One region of the Novosphingobium sp. BL-A-41-Hi4B-X5A genome, then DNA from elsewhere that is predicted to be linked to it. Evidence: predicted binding sites of a transcription regulator. Region 1 holds the regulator's gene; each other region holds the start of a gene.
The links. Region 1 encodes LexA, which represses DNA repair genes until DNA is damaged. Its sites were predicted from a motif close to GTTCCNCNCTTGTTCT; they were not measured.
Positions count from the first base shown of each region.

Region 2: a site for LexA is predicted at 2,776-2,791, ahead of ACZ1JY_RS08630 (DNA recombination protein RmuC). Genes of this name have one in related genera too.
Region 3: a site for LexA is predicted at 2,874-2,889, ahead of uvrA (excinuclease ABC subunit UvrA). Genes of this name have one in related genera too.

Region 1 is NZ_CM145500.1:607,494-613,845, reverse strand. It holds gene moaC (cyclic pyranopterin monophosphate synthase MoaC) at 1-161, shown strand, start outside; gene ACZ1JY_RS02790 (molybdopterin molybdotransferase MoeA) at 158-1,363, shown strand; gene lexA (transcriptional repressor LexA) at 1,483-2,184, shown strand; gene ACZ1JY_RS02780 (energy transducer TonB) at 2,440-3,108, shown strand; gene ACZ1JY_RS02775 (ComEC/Rec2 family competence protein) at 3,303-5,603, opposite strand; gene gltX (glutamate--tRNA ligase) at 5,633-6,352, shown strand, end outside.
Region 2 is NZ_CM145500.1:1,796,531-1,802,882, reverse strand. It holds gene ACZ1JY_RS08645 (TrmH family RNA methyltransferase) at 1-5, shown strand, start outside; gene ACZ1JY_RS08640 (META domain-containing protein) at 60-464, shown strand; gene ACZ1JY_RS08635 (hypothetical protein) at 465-1,049, opposite strand; gene ACZ1JY_RS08630 (DNA recombination protein RmuC) at 1,247-2,761, opposite strand; gene ACZ1JY_RS08625 (four-helix bundle copper-binding protein) at 2,910-3,320, shown strand; gene def (peptide deformylase) at 3,336-3,902, opposite strand; gene recR (recombination mediator RecR) at 4,033-4,629, opposite strand; gene fmt (methionyl-tRNA formyltransferase) at 4,682-5,587, shown strand; gene truA (tRNA pseudouridine(38-40) synthase TruA) at 5,584-6,336, shown strand; gene ACZ1JY_RS08600 (zinc-binding dehydrogenase) at 6,340-6,352, shown strand, end outside.
Region 3 is NZ_CM145500.1:1,264,885-1,271,236, forward strand. It holds gene uvrA (excinuclease ABC subunit UvrA) at 1-2,863, opposite strand, end outside; gene ACZ1JY_RS05810 (hypothetical protein) at 3,104-3,475, shown strand; gene ACZ1JY_RS05815 (transferrin-binding protein-like solute binding protein) at 3,492-5,051, opposite strand; gene ACZ1JY_RS05820 (HupA family protein) at 5,463-6,352, opposite strand, start outside.

The DNA.
Region 1 (6,352 bases):
GCCGCACCGGCGTCGAGATGGAAGCGCTGACCGCCGTGAGCCTTGCGCTGCTGACGATCTACGACATGGCAAAGGCCCTCGACAAAGGCATGGTGATCGAAAGCGTCCGCCTGATCGAGAAGCGCGGCGGCAAGTCCGGAACCTGGCGCGCTCCGGAATGAAAGCGCCGCCCCTTCCGCTCGCCGAAGCGCAGAGCCGGTTGCTCGCGCTGGCCCCTTCGCTGCCCGTCGAGCATCGCTCGGTCACCGAATGCCTCGGCCACTACCTCGCCGAGGACCTCCACGCCCGGCGCACGCAGCCAGCAGCAGCCCTGTCGGCGATGGACGGCTATGCCCTGCGCAGCGCCGATCTTCCGGGGCCATGGCGCGTGATCGGCGAGAGCGCGGCCGGACACCCCTTCTCCGGGCAGGTCGGCCCCGGTGAAGCCACCCGCATCAGCACCGGGGCAATGCTGCCCTCAGGCGCGGACATGGTGCTGCTTCAGGAAGACAGCGCCCGCGAGGGCGCCGAGCTGCGCCTGACCGGCGAGCCACCGCAGCCACCTTCGCGCCATGTGCGCCCCGCCGGCATGGACTTCAGTTCGCAAGAGACCCTGATCGCTGCCGGCACTCGCATCGGCCCTGCACAGATCGCGCTCACCATTGCCGGCGGCCACAGCCATCTCCCCGTGCGCCGCCGCGTCAGCCTGACCGTCATCGACAGTGGCGACGAGCTGGTGCCTCCGGGCCACCTGCCTGACCTGCACCAGCTTCCCGCCAGCAATGGCCCGATGCTTTGCGCGATGGCCGCTTCCCTGCCGGTCCAGATTCGCCATGCCGGTCCGGTGGCGGATGAACTCGATGAACTGGTTCGCGCGCTGGATGCAGCCGACACTTCCGACATCATCGTCACCAGCGGCGGGGCGTCGGTGGGGGATCATGACCTCGTTCGCCCTGCGCTCGAAGCGGTTGGCGCATCGATCGACTTCTGGCGGGTCGGCATCAAGCCGGGCAAGCCGCTGCTGGTAGCCACGCGCGGGGAACAGATCATTCTCGGCCTGCCCGGCAATCCTGCCTCCGCCTTCGTCACGGCCTACCTGTTCATGCTCCCCCTGCTGCGGGCGATGCTCGGGGCCAGCGCGCCTTTGCCGAAAGCCATTCCAGCCAGGCTTGCGCAGCCGCTGGCACGGGGCGGAAGCAGGATGGAGTTCCTGCGCGCGGTCTGGGACGGTGCGTCGGTCAGGCTCGACCCGCTCCAGGATTCCGGAGCACTCTCGCCGCTTTCGCGGGCAAACGCGCTGGTTGTGCGGGAAGCAGGCGCGGAGGCCAGACAAGCTGGAATGGATGTTCCGGTCTACCTGCTCGAAAATGGCGGAATTGCTTGACGAGTCGTTGAAGGTTGCTTATCCGTTCCGCATTCGTTCGCCGGTGTGGAACATCCCGCCCCGGTCCATGAAAGATCAGCGGCTTTGCTTTGAAGCTGCGCAATGCGGAGTGGCCGCCGATGTTGACGCGCAAGCAGCACGAACTGCTCACCTTCATCCAGACTCGCCTGGAGGGTTCGGGGATCTCCCCCTCGTTCGAGGAAATGAAGGAAGCGCTCGATCTCAAGTCGAAGTCTGGCGTTCACCGCCTGATCTCTGCCTTGGAAGAGCGTGGCTTCATCCGCCGCCTGCCCAATCGCGCCCGCGCTCTCGAAGTTCTGAAGCAGCCTGACAGTGCAGCAAGCAAGCCGGCGGCGGCGCGCGAAGCGGCAAACACCAATTCCGTGATTACACCGCTCCGCACTGCAGCCAAGGCGGCGTCGCCGGCGCCTGCCAACGACGTCATCGAACTGCCACTGCACGGCAAGATCGCGGCAGGTGTGCCGATCGAGGCAATGGAAACAGCAGCGACGTTGCCTGTCCCTGCCGCCCTGCTCGGCGCTGGTGAGCACTATGCGCTTGAAGTCTCTGGCGACTCGATGGTTGAAGCTGGCATCTTCGATGGAGACTACGCGCTGGTCCGCAAGACCGATGTGGCCCGTGATGGCGAGATCGTCGTTGCGCTGGTGCGGGGTGAAGAGGCGACTCTCAAGTACCTGCATCGTGAAAAGGGCATGATCCGCCTTGATCCCGCCAACGCGGCGTACGATCCTCAGTTCTATCGCCCCGAAGAGGTTGCGGTACAGGGCAAGCTGGCGGGTTTGCTGCGGCGCTATCACTGACGACGGTTCAAGCAGCGCTCTGCCTGTTCGGCAGACCTGCGTTGGAATTGCAAGGCCGCCGCGCAGAAATTGCGCGGCGGCCTTTTCCGTCAGAGCGTGTTATGGCAAATATCAATCGATTTGGTTGAGATTTCTCTGGAGCTACTCCCCGCAGAGGTATAGTATCCACCGTTACCGAATGCCCCGCTACGGGGCGCCCCTTTCCGGGACGGCCCGCCAGAACATGGGGCGTCGGCAACGGAAGAGGTGTTGCCAATGGCTTATGCAATCGAAAATACGAGACGCAGGCAGACACAGACCTTCATCGCGGTCGGACTGCTTCATGGCGTGGCGATCTGGGCGATCGCTTCAGGTTTCGCCAACAGCATGGTCACAATCCTGACCGACCGTCTTCCCGCCAAGCAATGGGAAGACGAAGAGGTCAAGGTAACCCCGGTTGTTCCGCCCCCTGACGTGAAGCCCTCGCCCAAGCCGGACAACCGTTCGCTGGTTGCCCCACGTCCCGATATTGCCATCACGCCCGCCGATCCTTCAAGCACGGTCCGCGATATCGAGATCACGCCGATCACGCCGGTCGAACCTGCTCCCGGCATCCTGCCCGAACCTCGCCCTTCTCCCTCGCCCAGCTTCGCCGTGCGCACGGCATCGCCAAAGGTATCGCCAGGTTCCTGGGTCTCGGACCGCGACTATCCCTCCGCCGCGATCAGGGAAGAACGGGAAGGATTGACCCGTTTTCGTCTTTCGATCGGTGTGGATGGGCGCGTGACGGGGTGCGAGATAACCAGTTCGAGCGGATCGCCAGACCTTGATGCCGCCACATGCATGAAGGTCAGCGCGCGAGCACGGTTCGTCCCGGCGCTTGGCAGCGACGGCATGCCGACGGTGGGAAGCTATTCAGGTTCGGTACGCTGGGACCTGCCCTGATGAATTTGGCCGGTCGACGCTCAGGCTCGCCCGGCCAGCCTCTCCCAGTGTGATTGAGGCAGCCTCCGCGGCAGCGTCAGTTCTGCTTCCGGCGCTTGCGGACGGAACGACGAACTCCCTATCCTCCACTCTCAGGATCGGCGGAAATCAGACGCCTCGGTGCGCGATGAATCCCGGGTCGGCATTGACCATGCCTATCGCTCTTGAGCCGACGGCGCCGGTGCCTCTCCAACTAAGTTCTGCCATCCCGGCGCTGTGCGAATGGCATCGCGGCGTTGCATGTCATGGGATCGTAAATGGGGCTCCGGCCAGCGATACCATCCATGCTGGCCTTGCGTTTCCGCAACGGTGCGAGTTCGGCCTGAGGCAAGATCAACGGATATGCCGCCCGTTTGGGCAAGGTAGGACCGATCTGCCTTGAGCATGCGGGGGCGGCACGATGCAGGAAGGCGTCGATCGGCGATGACGATGTCGGCCCGCTCGCAGGCTGCGGCAAGTGCCATGTCGTCAATGTAATTGCGGCTGCGGGCCATCAGGAGCGTGAAGCGCCGATCGCCCCGTTGCACGACGGCCGCGCAGAAATCGTCATTGCAGCGGGCGCCTGGCCATTCATCAAGGCGGCGGAGGTTGCCCTCCATACCGGCCAGTTCGAGCAGGTTGTCCCGCATGTAATCGCCCCGGCCAATGCGCAGGACAATCAGGTCCGGACCTTCGTTTGCGATCCCGACATGGTGTCCATCGCCCGTGATCAGCAGATCGGGCGTGGGGGTCAGCACCATGGCCGTCACCGCGAGTCCGGCCGGCAGGACGCCAAGAAGGCGCACCTTGCCCGCCCAGAGCGCAAGCCACAGCATGCCGCCGACAAACAGAACGTAGCTCCACGCTTCGAACGGAGGCATTGCCGTGACGGCTCCGGGTTGCGACGCCACGAAGTGTGCCAGCGCCAGGAGCAGATCGAGCGACTTGCCGACAAGCCACCACACCGGTCCGCCAAGCCCCGTCAGATCAAGCAGCAGGGCCATGCCTATCAGTGGCATGGTCACGAAAGTGGTCAGCGGAATGGCGATGACATTGGCGAGCGAGCCATAGACGCCAGCGCGATGGAAATGGAACAGGCCTATCGGCATGAGCGCGAGTTCGATGACCACACCGGTGGCCAGCAACATCATCAGGCTACGAGCGGCGCGGACGACCGGCCCGTGGTGTTCACCGGCAAGGAACGAGCGAACGGGGCCTGCCGAATGAAAGGCGATGATCGCGATCACGGCGGCAAAGCTCATCTGGAAGCTGGGGCCGAGGACCGCATCGGGCCAGAACAGCATGACAATAAAGCCGCCCACGGCCACCATGCGCATCGACAGGGGATCGCGTCCCAAGGCCAGCGCGCCAAGAACAAGCAATGCCCCGATGCACGACCGGATGGTGGGCACTTCCGCCCCGGTCAGCAAGGTATAGCCAAGTCCTGCGAGGGCGCCTGCAAAGGCGGCCGCGAGAGGCACCCGAATCCTGAGTGCGACCCAGGGAACAAGCGCGAGCAGGCGCGCGACCAGCCAGTAAACGGCCCCGACCAGGGCGCTGACATGCAGGCCGCTGATCGACAGGAGGTGCGTCAGGCCCGCATCGCGCATGGCGTCTTCATCAGCAGTCGCGATCGCCCCGCGGTCTCCGCTGGCAAATGCGGCGGCGATTGTCCCTGAAGATCCGCCCAACCGGGCGCGGACGTGCTCGGCCAGCGACCTCTGCAGGCTGCGCAGTGTCGTATCACGATCCGACCTTGCGATTACCCGCACATCGCCAAGCACCGTTCCCGTCGCGGCAAGGCCATCAAACCATGCCCTGCGAGCAAAATCGTACGCCCCCGGAAGCATGGGAGCCGCCGGTGGCATGAGCCGGGCGCGCAGGGCGATCCGGGCGCCTTCCGTCACTTCGCCCGGATCCTTGTCATACGGCAGGTTGACCCGCACGCGGACAGGATCGGGCAAAGCCTCCAGCGCCACGCGCAGGACAAGGCGGGCGCGCGCTTTGGCCGGCTCTTCCCTTCGCTCCAGAACTACTCCTGAAAGAGCGGAAACCTGCGGCCTTGCTATGCCTGGCTGGCCGACAAGCGTGGAGCGAGTCCATATCGTGACCTCGCCCGCAGCCACCATGATCGCCACGCCTGCCACAGCAAGGCGCAGGTGGGGCCGCGTCTCGGCATTGACCGTCAGCAAGCCGAGGATGGCGATTGCCCCGAGTGCCAGCAGTGCGGCGATCCAGTCAGGGCGGGAGGGGAGTGCCACCCACAGGACAATGCCCGCGGCAAAGGCGACCACCAGCCAGAGCCCGCGTTCGAACGGGTGTGCATCGAGGAAGCGCTCTGCCGCGTCGATCCGACCATCAAGCATGCTGGACAATCGCGCGCGGATGTCCCAATGCCGCGCGCGTTCACCCGGTTCAGGGACCGGTTCGGCGGCGGGATAGTCTGCCGCTGGCCGATCTGCAGCCGGAGACGCCATGACATTCAAAGCAAAGGAAAGCGCGGCCGATGGCAAGCGCCACTGACACCGTTTCTGCAGGATCGCCCGGCGACGCCCCGGTCGTCACCCGTTTCGCCCCTTCGCCCACCGGGTTCCTGCACATTGGCGGCGCGCGTACGGCGCTGTTCAACTGGCTTTATGCTCGCCACAACGGCGGCAAGTATCTGCTGCGGATCGAGGACACCGACCGTGCGCGGTCGACCGATGCGGCGATCGAAGCCATTTTCGACGGGCTGAACTGGCTGGGTCTGGGCGGAGACGAGGAGCCGGTGTTCCAGTTTGCACGCTCGGAACGGCACGCGCAGGTGGCGCACCAAATGCTGGAGGCCGGACACGCCTACCGCTGCTATCTGACGCAGGAAGAACTTGCGACACGTCGCGAGAAGGCACAGGCCGAGCGCCGCCCCTTCCGCATTGACAGCGAATGGCGCGATGCGACGCCGGATCAGTGGCCGGTAGACCAGTCGTACGTGGTGCGCATGAAGGCCCCGCGTGAGGGCGAGACGACGATTCCTGACCGCGTGCAGGGCTCGATCACCGTCCAGAACAGCGAGCTCGACGACTTCATCGTGCTGCGCTCGGACGGCACGCCGACTTACATGCTCGCGGTCGTGGTCGACGATCATGACATGGGCGTCACGCACGTGATCCGCGGCGACGATCACATCAACAACGCCTTCCGCCAGCTCGTGATTGTCCGTGCGATGAACGAGATCGAGAGCGGTTGG
Region 2 (6,352 bases), 1.2 Mb from region 1:
AATAACCACGTACCAACCGGTTAATCGCACGCTCAGTCGCGCGGGCGCATGGTCGCCTCATGCGTTCGACTCTTGCTCTTCTTGCGGTTTCGGCCTCGCTCATGGCCGGTTGCGCCACTGCGCCTTCGGGCAGCGCTGGGTTGTCCGGGACAGAGTGGACCATCCTGCGCGTCGATGGGGCGGCGCCGGTGGTGCCGGAGAAGGCTTCGCTGAAATTCGAGGACGAGCGGCTGAGTGCCAACGTCGGCTGCAACGGGATCGGCGGTGACTATCGCGTCGATGGCGTCCGGCTGGTCGCAGGGCCGTTGATGGCGACGCGGATGTTCTGCGAGGGCCCGGTGTGGCAGCAGGAAAAGGCGGTCAATGCGCTGCTCTCTGCTGCGCCCCAGATCGAGCGGCGCGGGCGGACGATGCGGCTGGTGTCCGGCGGTCATGCGCTAGATCTGGAACTTACCGCGGGTTGATCAATCCCCGGCGATGAAGGCGGTGATCTGCCACTGACCCTGCTTGGGTTCGGCAATCAGGCGATAGTCCAGCAGGCTGCGAAGCTTGCGCGTTTCGATCCAGCCCTTGGTGCCATCATGGGTGGTGACGCGGATCGCCTTGGCTTCACTGTCGAAATCCATCGGATCGATGCCGACAATCGTCCAGCCTGCCTGCGCTGAGGGTTTGCCGCCGGGCTTATCGAGGGGTTTGTCGAGCAGGGGCGTGTCGTCGCCGAGCACCAGCATGGCACTGTAGCTGTCGATGTCTTCCGGCACGTTCCAGAAGACCCACGGCATGGCGGCGAGCCCGCCTTGCACGGCGCAGCCGAGCGGCAGGATCGCGTCGAGCTCCTGCCACAGCTTCGTGTCGGGGTCATCGAGGCGCTTGACCAGTTCGGCAGGGCCATTGCCGCCGCCATAATCGAGCGCGATATCGGGGGCGGCGAGCTTGGATAGTGCTTGCGCGTCCCGCTTCCGGATCGCGGCGACCACGGCCTTGTGGAACGCAGGCCAGCCTGGCTGCTTCTGGCACTCGTCCCGCGGCGCGTAGCGGGCTTCCTTCACCGAAGTAGGCGCGGGGGTGGCGGGCTCGCTAGCTTCAGGTTCAGGCTCTGCTACGACCTCCGAAGCCCGTGGGGACGGTTGCGGGATTGGGGAGGAGGCACTCGCGCCTGGCGACGCATCAGGCTCGCTCCCGCTTCCGCACCCGGCCAGAGCCGCAAGCGCGGCAGTGGCCAAAAGGAGCCGGGCGAGCCTGTGGGTCATTCTGCCGCCACGTCTCCATCGTCGTTGGCAATTGCCGAGAGCGCTGCCGGTTCTGCCTCGGCATAGCGTGGAGCGGATTCGACGAGGGGGACTTCTTCCAGCTCGCGCTTGCCGATTTCGATGTGCTTGTCCTTGAGGCGACGGCCTGCGGACAGGACGTTGCGTTCGAAGCTGCCGACGAACTTGTTGTAGTTGCTCACCGCACTGTCGAGCCCGCTGCCCACGCGCTTGAGGTGCTCGGCGGCGACGGCAAGACGGTCATAAAGTTCGCCGCCCATCTTGCCGATCTCGCGCGCTTCGCGAGCCAGGCCATCCTGCCGCCAGACTTGCGCCACGGTGCGGGCGATGGCGACGAGGTTGGTCGGGCTGGCGAGCAGCACGCGCCGCTCGAAGGCGAAGTCCCACAGCGTCGGGTCGCGCTCCAGCGCGGCGGCGATGAAGTGTTCGCCGGGGACGAACATCAGCACGTAGTCCGGCGCTTCCTCGAACTGCGACTGGTAGGACTTTGCGCCCAGTGTCTGGATGTGGTTGCGCATCGACTGGACGTGGGCGTTGAGAGCGATCTTGCGGGTATCGTCGTCCTCTGCCTCGAACGCATCCTGATAGGCGTTAAGCGAAACCTTGGCGTCGATGACCAGCAGCTTGTTGCCGGGCACGCGCACGATCGCATCGGGGCGCAGGCGGCCTTCCTCGGTGTTGACCGAATGCTCGGTAATGAAATCAGTGTGTTCGGACAGGCCGCACTGTTCCAGCACGTTGCGCAACTGCAGTTCGCCCCAGCGCCCCCGCGTCTTGGGGCCATTGCGCAAGGAGTTGCCGAGCTGCGCAGCGGCGGCGCGGACGGCTTCCTGCCCATCACGCATCGACTGGATGAGGCCGGTCAATTGGCCGAACGAGTCCACGCGCTGCTTCTCAAGGCTCTGCACCTGCTCCTCGTAGCTGCGCAGCCGCTGGTCGACCGGGGCGAGGAGGGACTTCAGGCGTTCGGCGCTGGTCTTCTCGCTCTCCTCGAAGCGGGCCTGGGCGCGGGCGAGGAAGGTTTCCTGGGCCTTTTCGAGCACCTTGTTGCCGGCGTTCTCGAATTCCTTGCGCAGCGCTTCCTGTGCTTCGATCAGCAGGCGCTTTTGCTCTGCAAAGTTCTCGGCATCGGCCTTCATGCGTTCGAGGTCGGCGCGTAAGGCTTCGCGCTCGGCACGGACTTGCGCCAGTTCGGCGCGGACCTGATCGGCATCGGTTGCGCGCTGGCGGGCAGCGGCGAGGGCAGGAGCAAGTTCATCGCGTTGGCGGCGAACGTCCTGCAACTCGGCAAGGCTGGCTTCCAAAGCCTTGGAGCGCTCTGCCGTCGCCGCGAGATCGACCGTCATTTCCTTGACCCGGCCTTCGTGCGCCTTGGCTTCGGCATCGCGGCTGTCATGCCGGGCGCGCCATTCGGCGACAGGGCGGGAGCCAAAGAACCAGCCGAGGCCCAGCCCGATTACAAGCGCTACGATGACGAACAGGGCAGATTCCACGAAATTCTCCAGCAGGAACGAAATGGGAACCTATCGCGCCCGGCAGATTAGCGCAACCAATTCAGCCGGCGTGTTCCACAGGCAGGACGGGGCGCGGAACGGAAAGGCGCGCGTCCCGCTAAGTCCTTGCGAACGAAGGAGAGCGCTCATGTCGATCGAAAAGATGATTTCAGAACACCCGCAGGTCACCGGTAACTACAACCCCTCGCTGGGGTTGGCTGTGAAGCATGCGATGTATTGCTCGGCTATCTGCAATTCGTGCGCAGATGCCTGCCTTGCCGAGGCGATGGACATGGACCAGTGCATCCGCACTTGCCTCGATTGCTCTGACGTCTGTGCGGCGACCAGCCGGATCGCGATACGCCGCACCGGCTCGAACCGCGAGCTGATCAGGGCGCAGCTTGCCGTGTGCATCAAGGCCTGCGAGATCTGCGAGGCGGAATGCGCGAAGCACGACCATGCCCATTGCCGCCGCTGCGCGCAGATGTGCCGGGAATGCGCGGACGATTGCCGTCGGGCGCTGGAAGATTTGGATCGTGAGGTGCATGAGGCCGCATAACGCGGCCTCATCGCGTCAGGCGACCTTGCGCAGCTTCTCGAGCTTCTTGAGCGCCATGTTGCGCTTGAGGCGGGAAAGGTGGTCGATGAACAGGATGCCTTCGAGGTGGTCCATCTCGTGTTGGAGGCACGTGGCCATCAGGCCGTCCAAGTCCTCTTCATGGGTGTTCCCCTCGAGGTCCTGCCAGCGCGCGCGGATGCGGGCGGGGCGTTCAACCTCGGCGTAGATTTCGGGCACCGAGAGGCAGCCTTCCTGATAGAGGCTGTGCTCTTCGGACGGATCGAGGATCTCGGGGTTGATGAAGACCCGCGGTTCCTTCTTGGTCGGCTGGTGGTGATGGTGGTAGCCATCGTGATCGCAGGCGACGGGTTCGGCATCGGGATCATCGGGCTGAAGATCGATCACCAGAACGCGCAGCGGCACGCCCACCTGAATCGCGGCAAGGCCGATGCCGGGGGCATCGTACATCGTCTCGAACATGTCTTCGACCAGCGTCTTGAGCTCGTCGTCGAACTTTTCGACGGGGACGGAGACCTGCTTGAGGCGCGGGTCGGGGACTTCGATGATTTCGCGAATGGCCATGGGGGGCAGATAAGGAATGTGGGCCGGACTCGCAAGTGCGGTGCGCAGGCGTTGCGCCAGTGCCCACCCCCGGCCCCTCCCGCCTGCGGGAGGGGAGGTGACAGGGCGGTTTCCATTCCGGGGTGGGGTCCTAAGCCACGGGCCGCCTCGCCCGCAAGGCTTGCGCCAAGGTGCCCTCGTCGAGATAATCGAGCTCTCCACCCACCGGCAGGCCGTGTGCGAGCTGCGTCACGCGGACCGGTGCGTCTTCCAGCCGTTCGGCGATGTAGTGCGCGGTCGTCTGGCCTTCGAGCGTGGCGTTCATGGCGAGGACGATTTCGTCGATCCCGCCTTGGGCCACGCGATCGAGCAGCTGGCCGATGGTCAGGTCCTCCGGGCGCACACCTTCCAAGGCCGAGAGCTTGCCGCCCAGAACGTGGTACTTGCCGGTGAATAGGCGCGCACGGTCCAGCGCCCAGAGGTCGGCCACTTCCTCGACCACGCAGATCGAACGCTGGTCGCGGCGCGGATCGGTGCAGATGCCGCAGGGGTTGGTGGTGTCGACATTGCCGCACACCTCGCATTCGACCAGCAGTTCCTGCACTTGCGTCAATGCGTTGAGCAACTGGGGCAGGGCCGTCTCGCGCCGCTTGATCAGCCACAGCACGGCGCGGCGGGCCGAGCGCGGGCCGAGCCCGGGAAGGCGCGCCAATGCGCCGGAAAGTGCCTCGATCTCTTGCGATGCCATGGCAGCACAGATAGGGCCGGGGGCGACAAACGGAAGGCCTTGCAGACAGCTTATGCGCATCATCTTCATGGGGACGCCCGATTTCGCGGTGCCGACGCTGGAAGCGCTGGTGAAAGCGGGGCACGAGGTGGTTGCTGCCTATAGCCAGCCGCCGCGTCCGGCCGGGCGGGGCAAGAAGCTGCAACCCTCGCCGGTGCATCTGGCGGCAGACGCGCATGGCATCGAGGTGCGCACGCCGGTTTCGCTGAAGGGCGCCGATGAGCAGGCCGCCCTTATGGCGCTGGAGGCTGATGTGGCGGTGGTCGCGGCCTATGGGCTGATCCTGCCGCAAGCGGTGCTGGATGCGCCGCGGCTGGGGTGCCTGAACGTGCACGGCTCGATCCTGCCGCGCTGGCGCGGGGCTGCCCCGGTGCAGCGGGCGATCCTTGCAGGGGATAAGACGACGGGCGTCACCATCATGCAGATGGAGCGCGGGCTCGATACCGGGCCGATGCTGGCCAAGGTTGAGACGCCGGTGAGTGGCAAGACGGCGGGGGAGTTGACTTCGGAGCTTGCCGAGAAAGGCGCCGCTCTGATGGTGGAGGTGCTGGCTGACCTTGCGGCTTATACTCCCGTGGTGCAGCCGGAGGAGGGCGTCGCTTATGCGCACAAGATCGACAAGGCGGAGAGCCGGCTGGACTTCGCGCGCGATGCGGTGGACGTGGAGCGGCAGGTGCGGGCGTTTGCGCCTGCGCCGGGGGCGTTCTTCGAGCTTGAGGGCGAGCGGTATCGCATTCTTGCGGCGGAAGTCGTCGATGGGACGGGAGAAGCAGGCGTGACGCTGGACGAAGCGCTCACCATCGCCTGCGGCGCAGGCGCGATCAGGCCGACATTGATCCAGCGTGCAGGGCGTCCGGCGATGGACGCTGCCTCGCTGCTGCGCGGGCGGGCGATTGCGGCGGGGACGCGGCTCGGCTGATGCGGTTTGCGTTGACTCTCGAATGGAACGGCGGGCCCTACATGGGCTTTCAGCGCCAGTCGCACGGACCGAGTGTGCAGCAGGCGGTTGAGGACGCAGTCGAGTCCGTGACCGGTGAGGCCGTGATACTCAACGCCGCCGGGCGGACCGATACCGGTGTCCATGCGCTGGGCATGCGGGCGCACTTCGATCTGGCGCGCGAATTCGATCCGTTCCGCATGATGGAGGCGCTGAATGCGCGGCTGCGGCTGGCCGGGCATCCGATCGCCGTGCTGGATTGCCATGAGGTGGCGGACGACTGGCATGCGCGCTTCTCGTGCATCGGGCGGTCGTACGAGTATCGCATCATCAACCGCCGCGCGCCGCTGACGCTGGAGCTTGGGCGGGCATGGCGTATCGCCAAGCCGCTGGACGCTGCGGCGATGCATGAAGCAGCGCAGTCGCTGGTGGGGCACCACGATTTCACCACGTTCCGCTCGGTTCATTGCCAATCGGCCAGTCCGCTCAAGACGCTCGACCGGCTTGACGTGCGGCGCGAGGGCGACCGGGTGATCATCGAGGCGGCGGCGCGCAGTTTCCTCCACCATCAGGTGCGCTCGATGGTCGGGTGTCTGGCGCTCGTGGGGCAGGGACAGTGGCCGGTGGCCCAAGTGGCCGAAGCGCTCGCAGCAAAAGACCGTAGCAAATTAGGACTTAACGCGCCCGCCGAAGGTCTATACTTCGTCTCCGCAACATATCCCGGAGAGTGAAAAATGACCGAACTTC
Region 3 (6,352 bases), 660 kb from region 1:
TCGGGTTCTTGGCCACTAGCTCCGGGGTGCCTTCGGCGACGATTTCGCCACCGCGGACGCCGCCTTCGGGGCCGAGGTCGATGATCCAGTCGGCGGTCTTGATCACGTCGAGGTTGTGTTCGATCACGACGACCGAGTTGCCCTGTTCGACGAGGCGGTGGAGGACTTCCAGCAGCTTGCGCACGTCTTCGAAGTGGAGGCCGGTGGTGGGCTCGTCGAGGATGTAGAGCGTCTGCCCCGTGCTGCGGCGGGCGAGTTCCTTGGCGAGCTTGACGCGCTGCGCCTCGCCGCCCGACAGCGTCGTCGCCTGCTGGCCGACCTTGACGTAGCCCAGGCCCACTTCGTTGAGCATGTGCATCCGGTCCCGGATCGGGGGGACGGCCTTGAAGAACTCCTCGGCGTCCTCGATCGTCATGTCGAGCACGTCGGCGATGGAGTGGCCCTTGAACTTCACCTCGAGCGTTTCGCGGTTGTAGCGCTTGCCGTCGCACTCCTCGCACGTCACGTAGACGTCGGGCAGGAAGTGCATCTCGATCTTGATCAGGCCATCGCCCTGGCACTTCTCGCAGCGGCCGCCCTTGACGTTGAAGCTGAAGCGGCCGGCCTTGTAGCCGCGCGCGGCGCTCTCCGGGAGGCCGGCGAACCAGTCACGGATCAGGGTGAAGGCGCCGGTGTAGGTGGCGGGGTTGGACCTGGGGGTGCGGCCGATGGGCGACTGGTCGATCTCGATCACCTTGTCGCAGTTCTCAAGCCCGGTGACCTTGTCGTGCGCGCCGGCGATCACCCGCGCGCCATTGAGCGTGCGGGCGGCGACGGCGTGGAGCGTGTCGATGGTGAAGCTCGACTTGCCCGAGCCGGAAACGCCGGTGACGCAGGTGAAGGTGCCGAGCGGGATCTTCGCGCTGACGTTCTGGAGGTTGTTGGCGCGCGCGCCCTCGACGCTGATGAACAGGCCGTTGCCGGGGCGGCGCTTGGCCGGGACTTCGATGCGGCGGGCGCCGGTGAGGTACTGGCCGGTGAGGCTGTTGGGGTTGCCCAGAATGTCGTCGAGCGTGCCCTGCGCGACGATCTCGCCGCCGTGGACGCCCGCGCCGGGGCCGAGATCGACGACGTGGTCGGCGGTGCGGATGGCGTCCTCGTCATGCTCGACCACGATCACGGTGTTGCCGAGATCGCGCAGGCGCTTGAGCGTTTCGAGCAAGCGGTCGTTGTCGCGCTGGTGGAGGCCGATGCTCGGTTCGTCGAGCACGTAGAGCACGCCGGAGAGGCCCGAGCCGATCTGGCTGGCGAGGCGGATGCGTTGGCTCTCGCCGCCGGAGAGGGTGCCGGAAGTGCGATCGAGGTTGAGGTAATCGAGGCCGACATTATTGAGGAAGCCGAGACGCTCGTTGATTTCCTTGAGGATGGCGCGGGCGATCTGGCTCTGCTGGCTGGTGAGCTGGCTGTCGAGATTGGCGTACCATTCGACCGCGGCGGCGACGGAGAGGCGGGTGATGGAGGAGATATCGCGGCCCGCGACCTTGACCGACAGCGCCTCGGGCTTGAGGCGCTTGCCCTCGCAAGTCTCGCACGGTTGCGCGGTCTGGAACTTGCCGAGTTCCTCGCGCATCCACGCAGATTCGGTCTGCAGCATGCGGCGGTTGAGGTTGCCGATCACGCCTTCGAAGGCCTTGTTGACGGTGTAGGACTTCTTGCCGTCGATGAAGGTCAGGGGCACGGCCTTGCCGGCGGTGCCATAGAGAATGACGATCTTGACCTCGGCCGGAAGCGCGTCCCACGGCGTATCGAGGCTGAAGCCGAAATGCGCGGCGAGGCTGGCGAGGACCTGCATGTAATAGGGCGACGGCGGGTTGCTCTTGGCCCAGGGGACGACCGCGCCCTGCTTCAAGGAGAGGTTCTCGTTCGGGACGACGAGCTGGGGATCGAACAGGAGCTTTTCGCCGAGGCCATCGCAGGCGGGGCACGCGCCCTGGGGGGCGTTGAACGAGAACAGGCGCGGTTCGATGGACTCGATGGTGAAGCCGCTGACGGGGCAGGCGAACTTTTCGGAGAAGACGATGCGGTTGGCGGGCAGGCCCGTCTTCTTCATCGCTCCCGTCTTGCCCTTGGCGTCCGCTTCCTCTTCGCGGCCGGGGACGACGCCATCGGCGAGATCGACGTAGGCGAGGCCGTCGGCCAGCTTGAGCGCCTGTTCGAAGCTGTCGGCCAGGCGGGTCTGGATGCCGTCACGCACGGCGATGCGGTCCACCACAACCTCGATGTCGTGCTTCAATTTCTTGTCGAGCGCCGGGGCATCCTCGATCGGCATGATCTCGCCGTTGATGCGGACGCGGGTGTAGCCGGCCTTCTGCCATTCGGCGAGTTCGCGGCGGTATTCGCCCTTGCGACCGCGCACGACCGGGGCGAGCAGGTAGGCGCGGGTGCCCTCGGGCAGGGCCATGACGCGATCGACCATCTGGCTGACGGTCTGTGCGCTGATCGGCTCGCCAGTCGCAGGGCTGTAGGGGATGCCGATGCGCGCCCAGAGCAGGCGCATGTAGTCGTACACCTCGGTGACCGTTGCCACGGTGGAGCGCGGGTTGCGGCTGGTGGTCTTCTGCTCGATCGAAATGGCGGGTGAGAGGCCGTCGATATGTTCGACATCGGGCTTCTGCATCATCTCAAGGAACTGGCGCGCGTAGGCCGACAGCGATTCCACGTAGCGGCGCTGGCCCTCGGCATAGATCGTGTCGAAGGCGAGGCTGGACTTGCCCGAGCCGGACAGGCCGGTGATGACGATCAGGCTGTCGCGCGGGAGATCGACGTCGATCCCCTTGAGGTTGTGTTCACGGGCGCCGCGGACGGAAATGGTGGTCAAGGACATGCGCGGCGGTGTTCCATATTTGTTCGGGTTTCGCAAGGGATTCGGGCACGGGAGAAGGCCCGGCGATCCTGGCCATGTGGGGAGCGGGAGGACGCGGTGCAATATGGGCTTTGGGGGAGCCGCCCTGCCCCGCCCCCACGGTGCCGCGATGAACCGCGCGAGCGCTGCGACCGGCTGCAAACGGTTCGGCGCAAGGTGGATTGTGGCAATGCGCGCGCAAGGCGATCAAGGCCGCAGAACATGAGGGTCAAGGCAATGGACGTACGGACGATGTGCAGCGCGCTGGCGCTTGGGGTTGTGGCCTTGCCGGGCGTGGCGCTGGCGGATGATCCCTATGACCCGCAGATGCGCACGCAGGCGGCACGCGAACGCGACCGCGCGATCATCCGCAAATTGAACCAGCAGGAACTCGCCCGCGTGCGCGAACGCGATGCCCGCTATGCGAAAGACTGGGCCGCGTGGCGCGAGCATGACGCCCGCAATGGCCGTTCAGGACGCGACGCCGACCGCGCCTATGCGCAAGCCCAGGACGATTACGAGCAGCGCATGGCCGAATGGCGCCGCGCGGTGGCGGCGTGCCGGGCGGGGCGCTACGAATACTGCGCGCGGTGAGCGTGGCTCGAGGCGTTCACGGCACGAGTTTGCCCACGACTACCCCCTGCGCCGACAGCACCGGATTGAAGCCGGACGAATCCTTGAAGTGAACGTCTGTGATGCGGAACTGGAACTGTCCGCCCAGTTCAACGCCATCCGGCCCATAAAAGAGCCCGGACATGGAGCCCACCTTCGCGTTGTTCTGAGAAAGATCCGACAGGAAGCTGCGGCCTGAAGCGAAGCCGCTTGTAAAGAGTATGGGATCGTATGCCAGTGATTGCCCGGAGGTGCGATTGATCAAGATCGGCAACATCGAGCCTTCGAAGGTGCTGGCATCAAAGTTCACGAGAAACGTGGCTGCCCCCCTCAAATCCTTCCGGACCTGAGGGCTTAGCCCGGCCATGGCATCGCCATATATCTGGGCATTGTAGGTTGCCTTGCCGTTCCGGGGGCTGTCGAGGATGGTAGGACCGGTAACGCCCATCACCGCGAAATACGATTGTTCGATCGTGCCCGCCCCGGACGCTATGGTCTTCAAGAAATTGCCGAAGGTCGTATAGGACAGCTTGATATCGGGATTGGCGCCACCGGGATTGAACAGCTTGAGCTGCTCTGTCCCATCAGCGACAATCTTGCGGTATATTGTGTAGCGCGCGTCAGACTCGGCCGAAACAATGTCCTTTGCAGCGAGGCTGACCTGTTCCGACGAGCCGGGCTTGTAGGTGTATGAGCCGTCTGCAACGCGGAACTGCACTTTGGCGCCCTGTGTCTCGAACAGCACATCGTAGGGAAGGTCTGGTATGAACCGGTAGAGTTCGGCTGTCGGTCCGGCTTTGCCAATCATGAAGCCGGCGAAAGCGGCGCGGCTGTCAGGCGACTGCCCGTAGAAAGTGGCCCCGACTTCGTTGCCGCTCGGGCCATAAAATGCGCCCTCCCATTTCGCTGAAACACCGCCGAGGGTGAAGTCGCCATCAAAGCTGCTTGATCCGGAACTGATGCGCGAACTACCGGCCCATTCGGGACCTTCCTGATCGGCATTATCGTAGACACGCGTCTGGCGAGCCAGCCCCTGCGTCCGGATCTGTCCTGTCGCAAAGTCAACAACGACGACGCCGGATCCCCTGAGCCGGTACGCCGTATCCGTGACCAGCGTGCCGAACAGGAAAGTGCCGAAAAGCGCCTTGCCGGTCGTCGGCACTTGCGATGGGAGCGATGGGTAGCCGTAAGTGAAGGCCAGATCGGTGGCAGACACCTGGCCAGAACCGTTTATCAGTTTCTCGTAGAGGCCGCCGCCAACATAACTGCAGCAAGTTCCGCCGGAGTTGCTTGTCAGGAACAGGCTTTCCGATGTGTTGCCCGTCTCCTTGCGAAACTCGACCTGACGAAGCCCGGAAGCGATCACATCCGATCGCGCGAAGGACTGGTTTACTCCGTCCCCAGAGATGCGATAGCCGCCGGTTGCTCCGTCGTATGAGATAGAAAGGGGCGTCTTGGCCGCGCTGGCCTGAGTAGTCTGGCCCGTGTCCGAACTCACCACGGTCTGCAACTTCGCCGCAACATTAGCGAACGATTCCGAAACCTTGAGATCGTTCAACGAGGTGTTTGCAGGCGTGGGCGTAGGGGTGGGTGTCGGGGTTGGGGCAGGCGTTGGCGTGGGTGTAGGCGTCGGCGTGGGTGTGGGTGTCGGAACCGGCGTTGGCGTGCTGCTCACACCGCCGCCACTACCGCCGCCGCACGAGGCCAGCAGGAGGGCAAGTGTCGTGGTGGCCGTTGCGGCGAAAATCTTGCGGTTCACGGTTGCCCCAGTTTCTGGTCCGAATCCCTGTATTCGAACACCAATTCGGATGAAGAAATAGCCGGAAGCGATGATAATCGCGAACGTCTATTTGGCTCAAATATGTGATCTTTGTCACATTCTCAAAGGCTTGTTGAGATGGAAACGGGGCCAAAGAACAAATGCCCACCCCCTGCCCCTCCCGCCTGCGGGAGGGGGAAGTGGTCGCGCTCAGTTCTTCTTGCCGAAGAGGGCGCCCTGGACGCTGAGCGTGGTGTCGGTGGTGCCGTTGAGGAAGAAGGTGTAGCCGGCCTCGACCCCGCGCGGGCCGAAGAAGGCACCGCTGAACGCGCCCGATGCGTTGCTTCCCGACAGCGTGCCGGTGAAGCCCGGGCCGGAACTGCTGATCGTGCCGGTGCCGTCGTAGTTGCCGATCTGGGTCACCGTCGAACTGCCGGGCAGCTTTCCGGCAAGGGCGAGGCTGGTGTTGACCGAATTGCTGCCGAAGTTGGCCGAGAACGTGCCGGTGGACTCTCCGAACAGGACATAGGGTTGCCCGTTCCTGGCCGCGAGCCCTACGACTTGCGTGGAATAGGTGGCGCTGCCGCTGCGCGGAACGTCGGACGCCTGCGTGGGCACGCCGCCGACCAGACCGTAGCTCCGTTCTGCGCCCGGCTGGAAATGCGTCCAGTTTCCGAGCAGGGTATGGCTGAGCTTGACGCCGTTCACGCTGGGACTGGAGATGGACAGGACATCGAGGTTGCCGTTGCCGCTGGGCTTCTGCCAGGTGACCGTGGTATCGTTCTCCTGGGTCACGTTGGCCGGGGTGAATTCGACGACAAGGCCGCTGCCGTTGTTGAGATTATAGGTATCGGTCGCCGCGAAATACTTGATCTCCACGCCCTGGCCGAAAGCAAGCGTGCTTTCGTTCCTGAGTTCCGGGCCGACGGGTACACCGGTGATACCGCCCGACTGGAAGGTCTGGTCGCCGGTCAATTCAGCGAGCGTCTTGTAGGTGACCGGCGGAGGCGTGGATGCCATGCCGCCGCCATCGCCGCCACCGCATGAGGCCAGCAGGGTTGCGAGCGAAAGCGTGACGGTAGCGTTGCGCAGCGTTGTGA